4 regions of the Nonomuraea sp. IBHARD001 genome follow, and region 3 is predicted to be linked to each of the others. Evidence: riboswitches for the same ligand, from Rfam matches in the RefSeq annotation. Region 3 holds a riboswitch; each other region holds the start of a gene.
What was found. A riboswitch is a leader RNA that binds a small molecule or an ion and turns the genes downstream of it on or off. The one in region 3 is predicted to bind cobalamin.
Positions count from the first base shown of each region.

Region 1: another riboswitch for cobalamin. It lies ahead of ACTWNK_RS18090 ((2Fe-2S)-binding protein); the one in region 3 lies ahead of ACTWNK_RS02235 (ABC transporter substrate-binding protein).
Region 2: another riboswitch for cobalamin. It lies ahead of ACTWNK_RS23415 (CoA-acylating methylmalonate-semialdehyde dehydrogenase); the one in region 3 lies ahead of ACTWNK_RS02235 (ABC transporter substrate-binding protein).
Region 4: another riboswitch for cobalamin. It lies ahead of ACTWNK_RS28935 (ribonucleoside-diphosphate reductase subunit alpha); the one in region 3 lies ahead of ACTWNK_RS02235 (ABC transporter substrate-binding protein).

Region 1 is NZ_JBWBBW010000002.1:3,488,425-3,492,625, reverse strand. It holds gene ACTWNK_RS18120 (TetR/AcrR family transcriptional regulator) at 1-54, opposite strand, end outside; gene ACTWNK_RS18115 (ArsR/SmtB family transcription factor) at 131-466, opposite strand; gene ACTWNK_RS18110 (DUF3073 domain-containing protein) at 480-638, opposite strand; gene ACTWNK_RS18105 (hypothetical protein) at 804-1,034, shown strand; gene ACTWNK_RS18100 (hypothetical protein) at 1,111-1,368, shown strand; gene ACTWNK_RS18095 (EF-hand domain-containing protein) at 1,365-1,643, shown strand; cobalamin riboswitch at 1,691-1,874, shown strand; gene ACTWNK_RS18090 ((2Fe-2S)-binding protein) at 1,910-2,674, shown strand; gene ACTWNK_RS18085 (hypothetical protein) at 2,671-3,033, shown strand; gene cobF (precorrin-6A synthase (deacetylating)) at 3,066-3,824, opposite strand; cobalamin riboswitch at 3,942-4,153, shown strand.
Region 2 is NZ_JBWBBW010000002.1:4,657,405-4,661,605, reverse strand. It holds gene ACTWNK_RS23420 (acyl-CoA dehydrogenase family protein) at 1-1,066, opposite strand, end outside; gene ACTWNK_RS23415 (CoA-acylating methylmalonate-semialdehyde dehydrogenase) at 1,072-2,568, opposite strand; cobalamin riboswitch at 2,707-2,880, opposite strand; gene ACTWNK_RS23410 (2-phosphosulfolactate phosphatase) at 2,953-3,630, opposite strand; gene ACTWNK_RS23405 (MarR family winged helix-turn-helix transcriptional regulator) at 3,658-4,152, opposite strand.
Region 3 is NZ_JBWBBW010000002.1:45,686-49,886, forward strand. It holds gene ACTWNK_RS02215 (oleate hydratase) at 1-1,263, opposite strand, end outside; gene ACTWNK_RS02220 (hypothetical protein) at 1,154-1,516, shown strand; gene ACTWNK_RS02225 (hypothetical protein) at 1,513-1,917, shown strand; gene ACTWNK_RS02230 (hypothetical protein) at 1,939-2,292, shown strand; cobalamin riboswitch at 2,318-2,513, shown strand; gene ACTWNK_RS02235 (ABC transporter substrate-binding protein) at 2,666-3,676, shown strand; gene ACTWNK_RS02240 (FecCD family ABC transporter permease) at 3,673-4,201, shown strand, end outside.
Region 4 is NZ_JBWBBW010000002.1:5,876,612-5,880,812, forward strand. It holds gene ACTWNK_RS28935 (ribonucleoside-diphosphate reductase subunit alpha) at 1-2,004, opposite strand, end outside; cobalamin riboswitch at 2,109-2,310, opposite strand; gene ACTWNK_RS28940 (Bug family tripartite tricarboxylate transporter substrate binding protein) at 2,315-3,289, opposite strand; gene ACTWNK_RS28945 (ArsR/SmtB family transcription factor) at 3,372-3,986, opposite strand; gene ACTWNK_RS28950 (alpha/beta hydrolase family protein) at 4,068-4,201, shown strand, end outside.

The DNA of each region.
Region 1 (4,201 bases), 3.4 Mb from region 3:
GCCGATCGCGGCGTCGACGGCGGCATCGGTGTCGAACTCTCTGGTGCGCGCCATGCGCACCACCCTACTCCAGATCTGGAACGATCAGTCAACATTCCACATCCGCGACGCCCATCAGGCGGGGCTCCCCTCAGGCGGTCTGCTCGGCCATCAGCTCCGCCAGCAGCTCACCCTGACCGCTGAGCATCTCGGCCAGGATGCGCCGGGCCGCGTTCAGCAGCTCGGCGACATCCGTCATGCTCAGCGAGTAGACGACCGTGGACCCGTCCCTGGTGGCGGCCACCAGGCCCGTGCGTCGCAGCACCGCCAGCTGCTGCGACAGGCTGGAGGCCTCGACACCGATCTCCTCAAGCAGCTCGTGCACGGGACGCGGCCGGTCCTGGAGCAGCTCCAGGACCCGGATGCGCACCGGGTGGCCGAGCGTCCTGAAGAACTCGGCCTTGGCCCGGTAGAGCGGTTCGGTCATGAGGGGCATGGCCTCATCGGCGGTCGAGAGGAGGCGTGGAGGCGCCCTGCTCCTGGCGGGTGTCGGGCGTTGTCAGCTCTTCGCGCAGTTGCTCGAGGTCGATGTCGTGACTGGTGTACTTCAACTCGCGGGCCACCTTGGTCTGCTTGGCCTTCGCCCTGCCCCGTCCCATGCTCTGCGCTCCTCACGCGGCCCACCCCACCGCCTTGCCCGGCTGTTCGGGGCGGGAGCCGTTCATCTAGTGCCGATGGGCCCCATCCTAGCCAACACGCTGACGACTTCATGACTTGAAGAAGTCTGCAACTACCGCACACGATACCTGGCCCATGATGGAAGAGTGAATATCCCCACGCCGGAAAACCACACGCCGGAAAACCATGCGCCGGACGTCGCCGAGCTCCGGCGCTGGGAGGACTTCGGCGGCTCCTGGCGCGTCCTGCTGCGCGAGGAGGGCCGCGTGAGGCTCTCGCTGTGCCGCTGCGACGGCGGCGAGGAGGCCGCACACCTCGACTCGGCCGACCCCGCCCTGCTCGCCTACCTCGGCGAACGCACCTCAAGCGACGACTGACACCCCTTCCACGATGGATACTCGGAGCAATCAGTCCATGACTGTCCGCGCATGCATCGACAGGAAGGGAACGACCATGATCGAGTCCACCGCCTTCAGGTACGGCAGGACGTTCGACCTGTTCGACGCCAACGGCAACAACGTGATCGGGCCGGACGACCTGGCGGCCCTGGCCACCGGCATCGCACAGGCGGGAGGCCTGACGCCCGACTCGGCCAAGAGCGTCGCGATCCACGCCCCTACCAGCGCTTCTGGGAGGTCGTCAGCCGGCACGCCGACGCGGACGGCGTGGTCACCCGCGAGGAGCTCATCCACGCCATGGAGGGCGGCATGAGCAGCGGAGCGCCGTTCGCCGCAGGCCTCTCCGACGCCGTCGAGGCGGAGTTCGCGGTGATCGACGCCGACGACGACGGCACGATCGACCAGGGCGAGCTCCGGGCCTTCCTGCAGAGCGCCGGCATCTCACCCGAGGAGGCCCGCGCCTCGGCGGCCGCCATCGACGCCGACGGCGACGGCGCCGTCTCGCGTGAGGAGTACCTGGCGACCTGGCTGAGGTACTACCTGGAGGACTCCCCCGAGATGCACTCCTACCTCGGCGGTCGCGCCTGAGGCTCCCGCGTCGAGCATGCGGGGGTGCCCGGCCTTGGCCGCCCATGAGGCATGTGCGAGCATGGGCGGCGAAGGCGACGGCGGAACGAGGAAACCGGTGCGAATCCGGTGCGGTCCCGCCACTGTGATCGGCGAGCGGACCCCGCGCATGCCACTGCCCGCACCGGCGGGCGGGAAGGCCGGGGCGAGCGACGACCCGAGAGCCAGGAGACTCACGCGGTCGCCTCCTCAGCGGCATTGGGGCGGATCTCCCCAGGAGAGGAGCGGTGCTCGCCGTGTCGTCCGTCAGGCACCGGGCGATGGCCGACGTCGCGGCCGTCAACGCCTACTTCGAACTCGGCGTCGCACCGATCACCCCGGGCTGGCGGCCCTTCACCGACCTGCACGACGCGAAGGGGCCGCTGGCCGCCAAGATCGACGAGGTCGCCGAGCGGCTGGGCGCCGCCGAGCGCAGGGTGGCGGCCTCGATCCTGTTCCAGGGCCTGGCCTCGCGCACCTGGTCGCCGGTGCTCGGCGCGGCGGTGGCGCACGGGGTGCTGGTCGAGCTCGACCCGGCCCTGCTGCACTGGCGTCCCGCCTCCGGCAGCATGCTCCCGCTGCGGGTGGCCGTGCTGGACGGGCGCGCCGCCCCTTTCACACCCGGGGAGAGCGCGGCGCACCTCTACCGCGTCGTCGCCACCGGCCTGCTGGCGCCGCTGGTCCAGGCCGTGCTCGGCGTGGTGAAGATCTCGCCCGGCCTGCTGTGGGGCAATGCGGCGTCGGCGCTTGCGGGAGCCGTACGCGCCCTGGTGCTGGCCAGGCCGGGGCTCGGCGGGCGGGCCACGGCGCTCGGGCGTGAGCTGCTCGGGCTGGGCGTGCTGCGCGGGGGCGGCGAGCTGATCCAGCCGGTGCCCGGAGCGCCCTTCTTCGTCAGGCGCACGTGCTGCCTGTACTACCGGCTGCCCGGCGGCGGGATGTGCGGCGACTGCGCGCTGATCGACCCGCCGACCCGCAGCGCCCAATGGCGCCCCTCCCCCGAAGGACGACGATGAGCGGCCTGACCGTCTGCAGGGACTGCTGCTGCGGCAGCACACGCAAGGTGCCCGCGCTCGACCACGACGAACAGGTGCGCCTGCTGTCGGAGATCGCCGAGGTACGCCTCAGCGAGTGCCTGGACGTGTGCGAGCAGGCCAATGTGGTCGTCGTACGGCCCTCGCCCGAGGGCAGGGCGGCGGGCGGCAGGCCGGTGTGGCTCGGCCTGGTCAACCATCCGGGCGCGGCCGGCGACATCGCCGCCTGGATCGAGGCGGGCGGTCCCGGCCTGGCCCCCATGCCCGACATCCTCGGCCTGCACGCCTTCACCCCGCCACGCCGGGTCAGACCGCAACGCGGGACCCTGCCCCTGGCGTGAGGAGGAGGGGCAAGCGCCCGGCGGGCAAGCCCCTACGCGCCGGGCGTCACGCGTCGCAGCAGGTACGTGTCCATGATCCACCCCTTGCGCTCGCGTGCGGCGGCGCGCAACTCCTTGATGCGTTCGGCCACCTCGGGCACCGGTCCCGAGACGAGGATCTCGTCGGGCGTGCCGAGGTAGGCCCCCCAGTAGATGTGGTACTCCTCGCCCAGCCCGGCGAAGGCGCAGTGCGCGTCGAGCATGACCGCCACGTCGTCGGCGTCAGGCCCCTCGGCGGCCAGGCGGCGGCCGGTAGTGATGTGCACGGGCTTGGCGACACTGGTCAGGCTGGTGCGGTGCGCGGCGGTCAGCGCCGACACGCTCGTGATGCCCGCGACCACCTCGTACTCGAAGGCGACCTCCCCCTTGGCCAGCACCTCCTCGATCCCGGCCAGCGTGCTGTCGTAGAGCCCGGGATCGCCCCACACCAGGATCGCCCCGACCTGGCCGTCGCCCAGCTCCTCGCGGACGAACGCCTCGTACAGCCCGGCCCGCCGCGAGCGCCACCGCTCGACCGCCTCGGTGTAGGCGGGCGTGGTCCGGTCGCGTTCCGGATCGGCCGCCTCGACCACACGGTACGGCGGGCGGGCATGCGTCTCGATCATCGTCCGGCGCAGGTCGAGCAGGTCGTGCTTGGCCTCGCCCTTGCCCAGGACGAAGAACACGTCGGCCGAGGCGATGGCCTCGACCGCCCGCAGGGTGAGGTGGCCGGGGTCCCCGGCGCCGATGCCGATGATGAGGATTCGCTTCACCCGGCACAGTCTGCCCTCCCGCCCATCGAGGTAGTGATCGGGCTCCCGGCTTTCCGCCCTCCCGCCGATCCGGGCGGTGATCGGGGCTCCCGGCTTTGCGCTCGGGCCGGGGCGGCCTATGGTGGTGCGTGCAGTCGGTTCGCCCTGCCAGCCGGGCAGGCGCGTCGCAAGAGGGAACCCGGTGTGAATCCGGGACTGCCCCGCAGCGGTGAGTGGGAACGACCGCCGTCACATGCACTGGATCCGCACGCGGATCAGGGAAGCGACGGCCACTAGGCACGAGCAGCACGCCCACGAGTCCGAAGACCTGCCACTGCCCGTGCGCGTCCGCGCGCGGCGACGTCGATGGCCTCGTGGGCGGGCCGGCTGACCCGGTC
Region 2 (4,201 bases), 4.6 Mb from region 3:
CCCGCAGATCGCGCACGATCTTCTCGATGCCGTACTCGGTGAGATAGCCGTAGCCGCCGTGCAGCTGCAGAGCCCGGTCGGCCACGGCGAACCCGGTGTCGGTGACGAAACGTTTGGCCATCGCGCACAGTTCGACCGCCTTGGGGTCGCCCTCGTCGAGCGCCGTCGCCGCCCGCCACAGCAGCGCGCGTGCGGCCTCCAGCTCGGTGGCCATGTCGGCCAGCTGGAACTGCAGCCCCTGCGCCTGCGACAGCCGGGCGCCGAAGGCGTGCCTGTCGCCCAGGTAGGCGGTGCTGGCCTCCAGCGCCGCGCGCGCACCGCCGAGCGAGCAGGCGGCGATGCCGAGCCTGCCGCCGTTGAGGCCGCTCATCGCGATGCGGAAGCCGTCGCCCTCGCCGCCGAGCAGCCGGTCGGCGGGCACGCGCACGCCGTCGAGCACGACCTGGCGGGTGGGCTGGGCGTTCCACCCCATCTTCTCCTCGTTGCCGCCGAAGGACAGGCCGGGGTCGTCGCGTTCGACGACGAACGCCGACACCCCGTGCGCGCCGGAGGCTCCGGTGCGGGCCATGACGACATAGACCTGGGAGGCGCCCGCCCCCGAGACGAACTGCTTGACGCCGTCCAGGACGTAGTGGCCGCCGTCGCGCACCGCCCGGGTGGCCAGGGCCGCGGCGTCGGAACCGGCGCCGGGCTCGGTCAGGCAGTAGCTGGCCAGCGAGCGCATCGCACACAGGCCGGGCAGCCAGCGGGCGCGCTGGGCGGCGCTGCCGTACCGGTCGATCATCCAGGCGACCATGTTGTGGATGGAGAGGTACCCGGCGATGGAGGGGCAGCCGGTCGCCAGCGTCTCGAAGATCAGCGTGCCGTCGCGCCTGGACAGCGCCGAGCCGCCCGACTCCTCACCGACGTACACGCCGCCGAGACCGAGCTCGGCCGCCTTGACCAGCACGTCGACGGGGAAGTGCTTGCGCCGGTCCCAGTCGATGGCATGCGGCGCCAGGTGCTCGCGGGTGAACTCGCCGACCGCCTGCACGATCGCCGTCTGCTCCTGCGTGAGCGCGGGCATCGGCCTCACCCCATCGTCGGGATCGTGAAGCTGGCGCCGGTCCTGATGCCCGACGGCCAGCGGGAGGTGACGGTCTTGGTCTGGGTGAAGAACCGCACCGAGTCGGTACCGAACTGGTTGAGGTCGCCGAACATCGAGCGCTTCCACCCGCCGAAGGAGTGGTAGGCGACCGGCACCGGGATGGGCACGTTGACGCCGACCATGCCGGCGCCGACCCGGTGCACGAAGTCGCGTGCGGTGTCGCCGTCCCGGGTGAAGATCGCCACGCCGTTGCCGTACTCGTGCTCGCTCGGCAGCCGCAGCGCCTGCTCGTAGTCGCCCGCGCGCACGATCGACAGCACCGGGCCGAAGATCTCCTCGCGGTAGACGCGCATGGCGGGGGTGACGTGGTCGAACAGGGAGGGGCCGATGAAGAAGCCGCCCTCGCAGGGCGGGGTCAGCGTGCGGCCGTCGGCGACGAGTTCGGCGCCTTCGGCCACGCCGATCTCCAGGTAGTCGCGCACGCGCCGCAGGGCGTCGCGGCCGACCAGCGGGCCGAAGTCGGCCGACGGGTCGTCGGAGCGGCCCACGCGCAGGGCGGCGATCCTGTCGACGAGCTTGGCGCGCAGCGCCTCGGCGGTGTCCTCGCCCACGGGGACGGCCACCGAGACCGCCATGCAGCGTTCGCCCGCCGAGCCGTACCCGGCGCCGATCAGGGCGTCGGCCGCCTGGTCGAGGTCGGCGTCCGGCATGACGATCAGGTGGTTCTTGGCGCCGCCGAAGCAGTGCGCGCGTTTGCCGTGCGCGGTGGCGCCGGTGTAGACGTGCTCGGCGATCGCGGTCGAGCCGACGAAGGCGACCGCGGCGATGCGCCCGTCGGACAGCAGGGTGTCGACGGCCGCTTTGCCGCCGTGCACGACGTTCAGCACGCCGGGCGGCAGGCCCGCCTCGACGAACAGCTCCGCCAGGCGCAGCGGCACCGACGGGTCGCGTTCGGACGGCTTGAGCACGACGGCGTTTCCGCAGGCCAGGGCGGGCGCCGCCTGCCACAGCGGGATCATGGCGGGGAAGTTGAACGGCGTGATGCCGGCCACGACGCCCAGCGGCTGGCGCATGGAGTACACGTCGATGCCGGTGCCGGCGTTGTCGGTGTAGTCGCCCTTGAGCAGGTGCGGGATGCCCGCCGCGAACTCCACCACCTCAAGGCCGCGCTGGATGTCGCCGTCGGCGTCGGCCACGGTCTTGCCGTGCTCGGACGACAGCAGCCTGGCCAGGCTGCCGCGCTCGGCCTCGACCAGGCGCAGGAACGCCAGCAGCACCCGGGCGCGGCGCTGCGGGTTGCAGGCCGCCCACGCCGCCTGGGCGTCGGCGGCGTCGGCGATCGCCGTCCTGGTCTGCGCGGCCGTGGCCAGCGGCACCCTGGCCTGGACGGCGCCGGTGTTGGGGTCGTGGACCTCGCCGAAGGACCCGGACCCGCCGGGGACGTGCTTGCCGCCGATGAAATGCGTCAGTTCACGGATCATGAAGCCTGCTTTCGCCAGGTGGACCCGAGGATGGGCAAGGCGAGACGGGTCAGGGACGCGGCAGTGCCGTGGCCGTCGGGTCACCTGTGTCGCGGGCGCGCTGCGATGCCATGCGTGTTCGCTCCATCCTCGTGGACAACACGTGCTGGGCTCGCGGCCGGTATCCTGACTCCCGGATCAGCGCACGTCATCCGGCCTTCCCGGCTTTCGCCAGTGGCCCGTTGCCCAGCGATGACGCACATCCCCGGTCACAGTGGCGGGACCGTGCCGGATTCACACCGGCTTCCCTGCACCGCGAGCGTTCTCCCCGAAAATATAGTTGGACGTCCTACTAAGTCCAGCGGGCCGCCCTGTGGCGTACGCGACACCAGGGCCGCCGCGCGCTCACGCGGGGGAGTGCGGGCGCAGGACCATGAGCGGCCCCTCCGGGCTCGCCGTCATGGCGAAGGGGAAGCGGTCGAGCTCCAGGCAGAGGGCGACGTCGTCGGCGTGCACGCCCTGCCGTACGCCGGTGGCCAGTTCGGCGGCGGCGCGTGAGGCGGCGGCGCGGCTCAGGTAGGGGGCGGCATCGGTCTCGGCATCGGCGGTGCGGGCGGCGATGTACTGGGCGCAGGCCAGGTCCTCATCGGCCCGGCCGTCCTCGCCCGTGACCACGAACGTGACGCCGTCCTCGCCGCGAGCGCGCAGCAGCCCGGCCGTGGCCCCGGCCACCACGAAGGAGGCGCACAGCACCAGCGAGGCGTCCTTGACCGCGAGCGCGCCGACGGTGCCCGCCGTGGTCTTCTGCACGAGGGTACGGCCGCGCAGGTCGGCCGAGCGCAGCAGGCCGGGCGAGTTGACATGGTCGAAGCCGGGCGCGAGCGGCCCGTCCTTGAGCGCCGCCCAGCCCGGATTGCCGCTCTTGAGGTCCAGCGCCTCCTCCAGCGACCCGGCGAGCACGATCGCCTCGGCCCCCCGGGAGAAGGCCCAGGCGGCCACCGTGAAAGCACGCATGACGTCCACCACGACCGCGACGGACGGAACGCCGTCCAACTCCTCGATACCAACGAAACGAGCACTCATTCCGGACATGATCGCATGTGTCGTAGGTCATCCGATGTCTGGGGGTGTCGAGCGCAGCCGCTGGATCTCGGCCGCCGTGCTGTCGCGGGCCGCTCCCAGGAAGCGCAGGACGACGCCGAGCTCCTCCTCACCGAAATCGCCGAGATCCTCCCGCGTCCTGGCGATGAGTCCGGCATAGGCGCCGGAGACCCGCTCCAGGCCCTCCGGGGTGGGCTCGATGAGCACCCGCCTGCGATCGCCCGGGTCGGCCACCCGCCGCACGCAGCCCGCCGCGACCAGCCGGTCGATCATCCGCGAGGCCGATCCGGTCGTGAGGTTGACGTGCTTGGCCAGCACGCCCGGTGTCGTCGGCCCGTGCCGGCCCAGCACGTGCAGGCACTGCACGTCGGTGTCGGTGACGCCGAGCCGGGTGGCGACGAGGTTGTTGAGCTGGACGACCAGGATCGCCCAGACGGGGATCGCCTCCCCGACGATCTCGTCGGTCAGGGCCAGGGCCTGGGCGTGCGGGCCCGGTTTCGTCATCGCGAGCTCCCCTTCCTCCTGTATTGCTGCGTCGCGCAGCGATCGTGCT
Region 3 (4,201 bases):
GACGGTGGCCGACTCCCATTTCGTCTGTGGGATGTGCGAGCCGAACACGTCCGGGCGGCCGAAGGACGGGTCCTTGGCCGCGATGGCACGCCACAGGTCCCAGGCCGGGGCCGGGCCCTCGTTCAGGCGCGCGGGCGTGTGCTGGTCGCCGTTGTCGGAGTTCTCGGTCAGTGAGCCGATCGTCATGAACAGCAGGTCGTCCGGGCCGAGGTCGACGCCTCCCGGTTCGCCGTCGCGCTTCCAGTGCAGGTGCGAGGCCTGCTTGCTGTTGCCGCGGAAGGTGAAGTCGACGTCGGTCACCTCGGTGCTGAAATGGAACACCACACCCTGGTCGAGCAGCCAGGTGTAGAGCGGCAGCACCAGCGACTCGTACTGGTTGTACTTGGTGAACTTCAGCGCCGAGAAGTCCGGCAGGCCGCCGATGTGATGGATGAAGCGATGCAGGTAGAGCTTCATCTCCAGCGCCGAATGCCATTGCTCGAAGGCGAACATCGTGCGCCAGTACAGCCAGAACGTACTGCTCAGGAAGTCCTCGCCGAACACCTCGTCGATGCGCTTGTCCTCCATTTCCTCGCGGGTGGCGAGGAATACCTTGACGAGGTTCTTCTGCGCTTTGTCGTTGAGGGCGAACAGGCCGTTGGTGTGGGCGTCCTGGCCCTGTTTCTCGGTGACGCGCTGGAGGGAGAAGTTCGGGTCGTCCTTGTTCAGCCAGTAGAACTCGTCGAGCACACTCGCGCCCTCGATCTCCAGCGAGGGAATCGACCTGAACAGGTCCCAGAGGCATTCGAAATGGTTCTCCATCTCGCGCCCGCCCCTGACCACGAACCCCTTCTCCGGCTCCTTGATCCCGTCCAGCGCTCCGCCCGGCAGCCGCAGCCGCTCCAGTACGGTGATCCGCTCCCCGGCCATCCCGCCGTCCCGGACGAGGAACGCCGCCCCCGCCAGCGACGCCAGCCCCGCCCCCACGAACCACGCCGTCTTCCCGTCCACACCTTCCGGTTTACGCGGCCGCGCAAAAGCCTCATAGTTCCCACTGCTGTAGTACATTCCGCCCCCGATCACCCACCGTGTACGTGATCTTCCTGCCCGTGGGCGTATGGACTCACACAGGGGCGGAGTGTCCTTTCGTCTGCTTCGTGGAGGAGTGTTTCGGATGACATATGAGCCGCTGGGGAGCATGGTGGCGCGCGTGGTCGGGCGGGACGAGGACGTGCTCGGGATCGCGGAGTTCGAGGACGGGGACGGCGTCGCATTGATCTTCATGCCATCGCCCGACGACCCGGACGAAGGGGACATGAACACCTACTGCATCGTCCGAGAGGACCAGCGCACGACGTACGGCGGGCTGACGGGTGTCGCGTTCGAGGACGGTGGGGTACGGCTGGGGTTCACGCCGGAGGCGGCGGAGGACCTGGGGGTGCGGGAGAGCGTCTGGGTGGAGCTGCGGGTCGACGGCGAGGCGGTGGAGGTGTTGCGCAGGAGCCTGCGCGAGATGGCTGGCGAGGCGGTCGCGTGAAGGCGAGATGGCTGGCGCTGCTGCCGATTCTCGGGCTGGGGCTGGCGGTGTTGGTGCCGGTCTGGCGGGACGACGGGCGGCTGGATGACTTCTACCAGCGTTTCCACGACCGTCCCCGGCCTCCGCAGACGCAGGACCACTTCTACCGGGAGGGCGACGCGGTCTTCGGCAAGAACCTGGTCGGCGGCAGCGGTAGCTCCTGCGACTACCGCGTGCGGATCACCATGCGGACCGGGCTGACCCCGCAGGAGATCCAACGCCACTACGAAGGAGTGACGGTCGCCGGAGTCGAGAGCAAGGCGACGATCTCCCTGTACTTCGAACCCCAGGACAAGGGCGGACGCGTCATCGTCGAGGCGTACGACTCGCACGACTGGGACGGCGATTGGCGCTGCTACTAGACGCGGAAGCGGGGGAGCATCGTGCGGAAGCTGGTCGTGGTGGGTGTGGTGCTGGCGGTGTTGGTGCAGGGGTGTGGGTGGTACTTCGGGCGGTTCGAGAGGTCGATGGGGGAGATGGAGAAGGCCGCGATGAGCCTGCGGAAGGAGGGGGCGGAGATCAAGGGGCCGGTGCGGATCGGGGAGATCATGTTCGACCACGTCTACAGAGAGGACGGGCAGGTGCTCTTCGTGGAGAGCCACGGCCACGCGTATGAGCCTTCGGGCTATCTGTGGCGGCCGGGCGGTGAGGAGCCGGTGAACAACGCGGATCCGGCGGCGGGGCTCATGATCGTGCATGAGCGGGGCGACTGGCACTGGTGGCGGGAGAGCTGGTGAAGGTGGGGCGCAGCAGGGGGTGGCGCATGGTTTTGCTGGGCTTTGTGCGAGCATGGGCGGCGTAGGCGACGGCGGAACGAGGAAACCGGTGTGAATCCGGTGCGGTCCCGCCACTGTGATCGGCGAGCGGATCCCGAACGAGCCACTGCCCATACGGGTGGGAAGGCCGGGACGAGCCCAGACCCGAGAGCCAGGAGACTCACGCGGTCGCCTCCTCACAGAAATTGGGGCGGATCTCCCCAAGAGAGGAACGGTGGTCGCCGTGCCGACTGGCATGAGGTCCTTCGGGCTGTCCGCGTCACGGGTCCCTTCTTCGATGATCCGGCTCATCGCCCCCGCTCTACGGGCTCGCCCGTGAGTGAAAGGACCCGTCATGACGACGAGCCGACGCTCGCTCCTTGCCATCCCCCTGATCGTCACAGCCATGCTGGCCTCCGCCTGCGGCGCCACCGGCCAGACCAGCGCCACGCCTCCCACGCCCCCCACGGCCGCCGCGCCCTCGGCGCTCGCCGGGTTCCCGCTGACGATCACCAACTGCGGCGTGAGCAGTACCTTCCAGCGTCCGCCGCAGCGCGCGGTGACGCTCAACCAGCACGCGACCGAGATCATGCTCGCCCTCGGCCTGGCCAAGTCGATGGTCGGTACGGCCTACCTCGACGACAAGGTCCTTCCTGAGTTCGCGAGCGCGTACCAGGGCATCAAGGTGCTGGCCAAGGAGTACCCCTCCTACGAGGTGCTGCTGTCGGCCGAGCCCGACTTCGTGTACGCGGGGTTCGCCAGCGGGTTCGACGAGAAGTCCGGCCGCAGCCGTGAGGCGCTGACCAAGGCCGGGATCCCCTCCTACGTCAACCTCGAGCAGTGCCCCGAAGGCCCGGTGAACGCGGCGCTGATCGAGGAGGAGATCCGCACGATCGGCAAGATCTTCGCCGTGCCCGAGCGCGCCGACGAGCAGGTCGTGCTGATGCGCACGGTGCTCGACGGGGTGAAGGCCAAGCTCGACGGCGTCGACCCGCTGAAGGTGTTCGTCTACGACAGCGGCGAGAAGACCGCCTTCACCGCGGGCGGCGCGGGAATCGGCAACGAGATGATCAAGCTGGCCGGGGCGGGCAACATCTTCGCCGACGTGAACAAGACCTGGGCCGACGTCTCCTTCGAGCAGGTCGCCGACCGCTCGCCCGACGTGATCGTCATCTACGACTACGGCGACCAGCCCGTGGCCAAGAAGAAGGAGTTCCTGCTGGCCAACCCGGCGCTCAAGGACGTGCCCGCGATCAAGAACAAGCGGTTCGCGGTCCTGCCGTTGTCGTCGGCGGTGCTCGGCGTGCGCGTGCCCGAGGCCGTGCGCTCGCTGGCCACGCAGATCCACCCGGATCGGTTCGCGTGACCAAGCTCGTCACGGCACGCGCCGCGCGCCTGCCGTACCCGGTCGTGCTGGTGGTGCTCGGTGGGGTGCTGGTGCTCGCGGGTACGGCGGGCGTCGCGGTCGGGTCGGTCGGCGTGCCGTTCGGCGAGGTGTGGGCGATCGTGCTGCACCGCGTGCATCCGGCGCTGGTCGAGCCGGTGTGGACGGCGGTCAGGGAGACGATCGTGATGGACGTGCGCGTGCCCAGGATCCTGCTGTGCGGGGTCGTGGGCGCGGGGCTGTCGGTGTGCGGGATGGCCCTGCAGGCGCTCGTCCGCAATCCGCTGGCCGATCCGATGCTGCTCGGCGTCTCCTCCGGGGCTTCGGTGGGGGCGGTCGTGGTCATGGTGTCGGGCGTCACCGTGCTGGGGGCGTTCTCGCTGCCGGTCGCGGCGTTCGCGGGGGCGCTGGGCGCACTGGTCGCGGTGTACTTCCTCGCGCGGGCCGGAGGGCGGATGACCACCGTGCGGCTGGTGCTGGCGGGAGTCGCCACCGCCGAGGTGCTTT
Region 4 (4,201 bases), 5.8 Mb from region 3:
CGACGACAGCTTGCCGATCGTCGGCGTGGCCATGAACAGGTTCAGCGACTGCGACTGGTCGATGTACGGCTGGCGGGCGGCGGCCAGGTCGATCAGCGCCTTCTGCGGCAGCTCCCACGCCGTGCGGTAGAGCACCTTCAGATCGGCCGGGATCCCGGCGACGTCCTGGACGGAGCCGTCGGCCCGCTTGAGCGCGTCGCGCATCTCCTGCGTCCACAGCCCGAGGCGCTGCAGGTCCTGCACCAGATAGCGGTTGACCTGGAGGAACTCACCGGACAGCGTCTCGCGCTTGAACACGTTGGACACCTGGGGCTCGATGCACTCGTAGCACCCGGCGATGGAGGCGATCGTCGCGGTCGGCGCGATGGCGATCATCAGCGAGTTGCGCAGCCCGTTCTCGGCCACCTTGGCGCGCAGCGCCTCCCACGCCGCCGAGTCCGCCGCGCCGTAGTGGTCGGCGTGCAGCACACCGCGCGCGGCCCTGGTGTCGTCGTAGGAAGGGTGACGCCCGCGCTCGACGGCCAGGTCGGCCGAGGTGTCGTAGGCGGCCAGCGCGATCTCCTCGGCGATCCGCGTGGACAGCGCGCGCGCCTCCGCCGAGTCGAACGGCAGGCGCAGGCCGAAGAACACATCCGCCAGGCCCATCACGCCGAGCCCGATCGGCCGCCACTTGTGGTTGGCGCTCTCGGCCTCGGGCGTCGGGTAGAAGCCCAGGTCGATGGTCTTGTCCAGGAAGCGCACCGCGGTCCGCACGGTGGCGCGCAGGCGCGGCCAGTCCATGCTGTCGCCCGACAGGTGCGCGGCCAGGTTGACCGAGCCGAGGTTGCACACGGCCGTCTCGCCGTCGCTCGTCACCTCCAGGATCTCGGTGCAGAGATTGGACAGGTGGATGACGTTCTCCGGCAGCGCCGTCTGGTTGGAGGTGCGGTTGGAGGCGTCCTTGAAGGTCATCCAGCCGTTGCCCGTCTGGGCCAGCGTGCGCATCATCCGGCCGTACAGCGTGCGCGCCGGGGTCGTGCGCGACGCCAGGCCCCGCGCCTCGGCGGCACGGTAGGCGGCGTCGAACTCCTCGCCCCACAGGTCGACCAGCTCGGGCACCTCCTTGGGGTCGAACAGCGACCACTCCTGGTCGGCCTCGACCCTGCGCATGAACTCGTCGGGGATCCAGTTGGCCAGATTCAGATTGTGCGTACGGCGGGCCTCCTCGCCGGTGTTGTCGCGCAGTTCGAGGAACTCCTCGATGTCGGCGTGCCAGGACTCCAGGTAGACGCAGGCCGCGCCCTTGCGCCTGCCGCCCTGGTTGACGGCGGCCACGGAGGAGTCGAGTGTGCGCAGCCAGGGGACGATGCCGTTGGAGTGCCCGTTGGTGCCCTTGATCAGCGAACCCCGGGAGCGGACCCTGCTCCACGCGATGCCGATGCCCCCGGCGTACTTAGAGAGCCTGGCGACCTGGCCGTAGCGGTCGTAGATGCCTTCCAGCTCGTCCCGGGGCGAGTCGAGCAGGAAGCACGAGGACAGCTGCGGGCGGCGCGAGCCGGAGTTGAACAGGGTGGGCGAGCTGGGCAGGTACGACAGCGTCGACATCAGCGCGTAGAGCTCGGCCGCCTCGGCGACGGTGGCCGACAGGCCGCAGGCCACCCGCAGGAAGAAGTGCTGGGGGCGCTCCAGCACGGCCCGCGTCTCGGGATGGCGCAGCAGGTAGCGGTCGTAGACCGTGCGCAGGCCGAAGTACTCGAATCTGGCGTCGGCCCCGGTGTCGACGAGCGCGTCGAGCTCGGCGGCGTGCAGGGCGACGAACTCGGCGAGTGAGTCCTGCAGCAGGCCCTCGGCATGACAGGCAGCGACGGAGTCGGAGAAGGAGCGCACACCGTGCGCGGCGCTCTCGTCGGCGATCTCCTCGGCCAGCAGCGCGGCGGCGATCCTGGAGTTCTGCGGGTCGGTGATGACCCTGGCCGCCGCCTCTTCGATGGCCAGCCTGCGGTCGGCCTCAACGATCTGTGTCACGTGCTCTCTCCTCGCGAGCTCTTCCCCCGGCAGGGCACGCGAGAGCATGACGGCATGGATCCACCCCGGCCGTCACCGCCCGCGGACCCTCCCTCGAGGCCCTGGACATTCATCGATCGCCGGCAGGTCTTCGGACTCGCGGGCATGGTGCCTCGGCCTACTGGCCGTCGCTTCCCGGAGAGTCGCCTCTCCAGTGCTTGATGACGGCGGTCGTTCCCGCTCACCGCTGCGGGGCAGTCTCAGATTCGCACTGAGTTCCCTATTGCTCCGCCCCTGCCGGGGCGAACCAGCGACGAGCAGGATCCTACATCTAGTGGCCGTTCCCGCAACTACCCCAACAAGTTGTGTCGGGCGTGTTGAGAAGTCCGAGATCGCGCAACACCGCGCGCAGCCTGTCCGTCTCGGTGCCGAGCCAGGCGGCGAAGTCGTCGCCGCTGAGCGTGATCGGCGTCAGGCCGCCGTCGGCGCAGGCCGTGCGCCAGGGGTCGGAGCCGGTGACACTGTCGCACATCGCGACGGCGTCGTCACGTTCGGTCTCGCTCATGCCCGCCGGGCCGAGCAGGGCGCACCAGTCGGCGAAGTCCAGGCGCACCCCGCACTCGTGCAGGGTGGGGGCGTCGATGCCGGGCAGGCGCTCGGACGAGGATACGGCCAGCGCCCGCACCTTGCCCTTGTCGATGCGCGTGCGCCACTCGCCGACGCCGCCGCAGGCGACTCCGGCCTGGCCGCCGAGCAGGGCGGCGACGACCTCGCCGGTGCCCGGGTAGCCCGCATAGTCGAGCAGGCGGGCATCGGCGCCGACCCCCTGGGCGAGCAGCCCGAACAGCAGGTGGTCGGCCCCGGCCTGCGGCCCTCCGGCCAGCAGCACCCGCCCGGGGTCGGCACGCAGGTGCGAGGCCAGGTCGTCGAACGTGGCCAGCCGCGAGTTGGCGGGCACGACCAGCACCTCGGGTTCGCCGACTAGCCTGGCGATGGGCGTGCTGACGTCCAGGATCGAGCGACCGGAGTTGATCTCGGCGGCGGTCAGCGCGGGCAGCCCGCTGACGGCCAGCTTGGTGGCGGCGTCACGCGCGGCGAACGCGGAGGCGACCGGCGGCAGGTGCCCGGTCCTGCGCATGGCACGGGTGAAGGCGTAGGCGACCGAGCCGAGCTCCTGCTCGCCGGGCACGACGGCGAACTGCCCGAGCGCACGCGTCGCGGGAGCGCCCGCACTGCTCGCGGTGGCGCACCCGCTCGCACACGCGGCCAGTCCCAGACCGAGCGCGAAAAACTGCCGACGGCGCATGGGTGCCCCTCCCCCGAAGTTCCCCCTATACGAGAGGTTATCGACATGTCACTACGTGTCACATATCGGGGGTCTTATTAGCTCATAGGTCGTCGGCTGGCAGTCCGAAAAGCCGGATGTACAGGGGTCTGGCGTCCTCGGTGGCGTTCTCGGCCAAGCGCTTGTGCTTGTAGAGCAGCTCGATGTACTCGTCGAAGAAGGCGGCGAACCCCTCCCTCGTCATCCGGGCCGACCCGCGCGAGAACTTCGCCCAGTCCGGGTCGCGCCGGTAGGCCTCGGGGAAGGCGTCGAGCAGGGCGCGGTCCTCCTCGTAGGACACGCGCTGGAACTCGGCGAGCACCGCCCGGTCCCGCTCGGGCACCTCGTCCGGCGTGGGCAGGCGCACATTGTGGCCCGGCTCGACCTGGCGCCACCAGCGCTCCCTGCCGGTGGACAGCTCCGGGATCTCCTCGATGAAGCCGTGCTTCTCCAACTGCCGCAGGTGGTAGCTGGTCGTGCCGGTCTTGGCCTGGAGGATCTCGCCCAGCGTGGTGGAGGTGGCGGGGCCGTGCACGCCGAGGTGGCGCAGCATCGCCCTGCGCATGGGATGGGCCAGGGCCTTGAGCCTGCCGGGATCGCTCAGCGTCAGCGTCGTCAGGGTCGGCGACATCGAGGGCGGCGGTATCAGGGGCGGCGTCAGGGGCGGCTCATCCTTCATGAGGAGCATCCTATCCACCTGCCGAACGAGTTCTGCAGAGACTTGTTTGCCGAGAGTTCTCTGCAGACTATTGTCGGTCATATGAGAAGAATCCTCCTCCTGGCCGTCCTCTGCGCCGGCCTTCTCGCCGCTCCCGCCGCCTCCGCCTCGGGCGTGCCGCCCGCCGTACCCTCCGATCTGCGGGCGAGCGAGGTCGCCTTCGCCGGGGCCGGTGG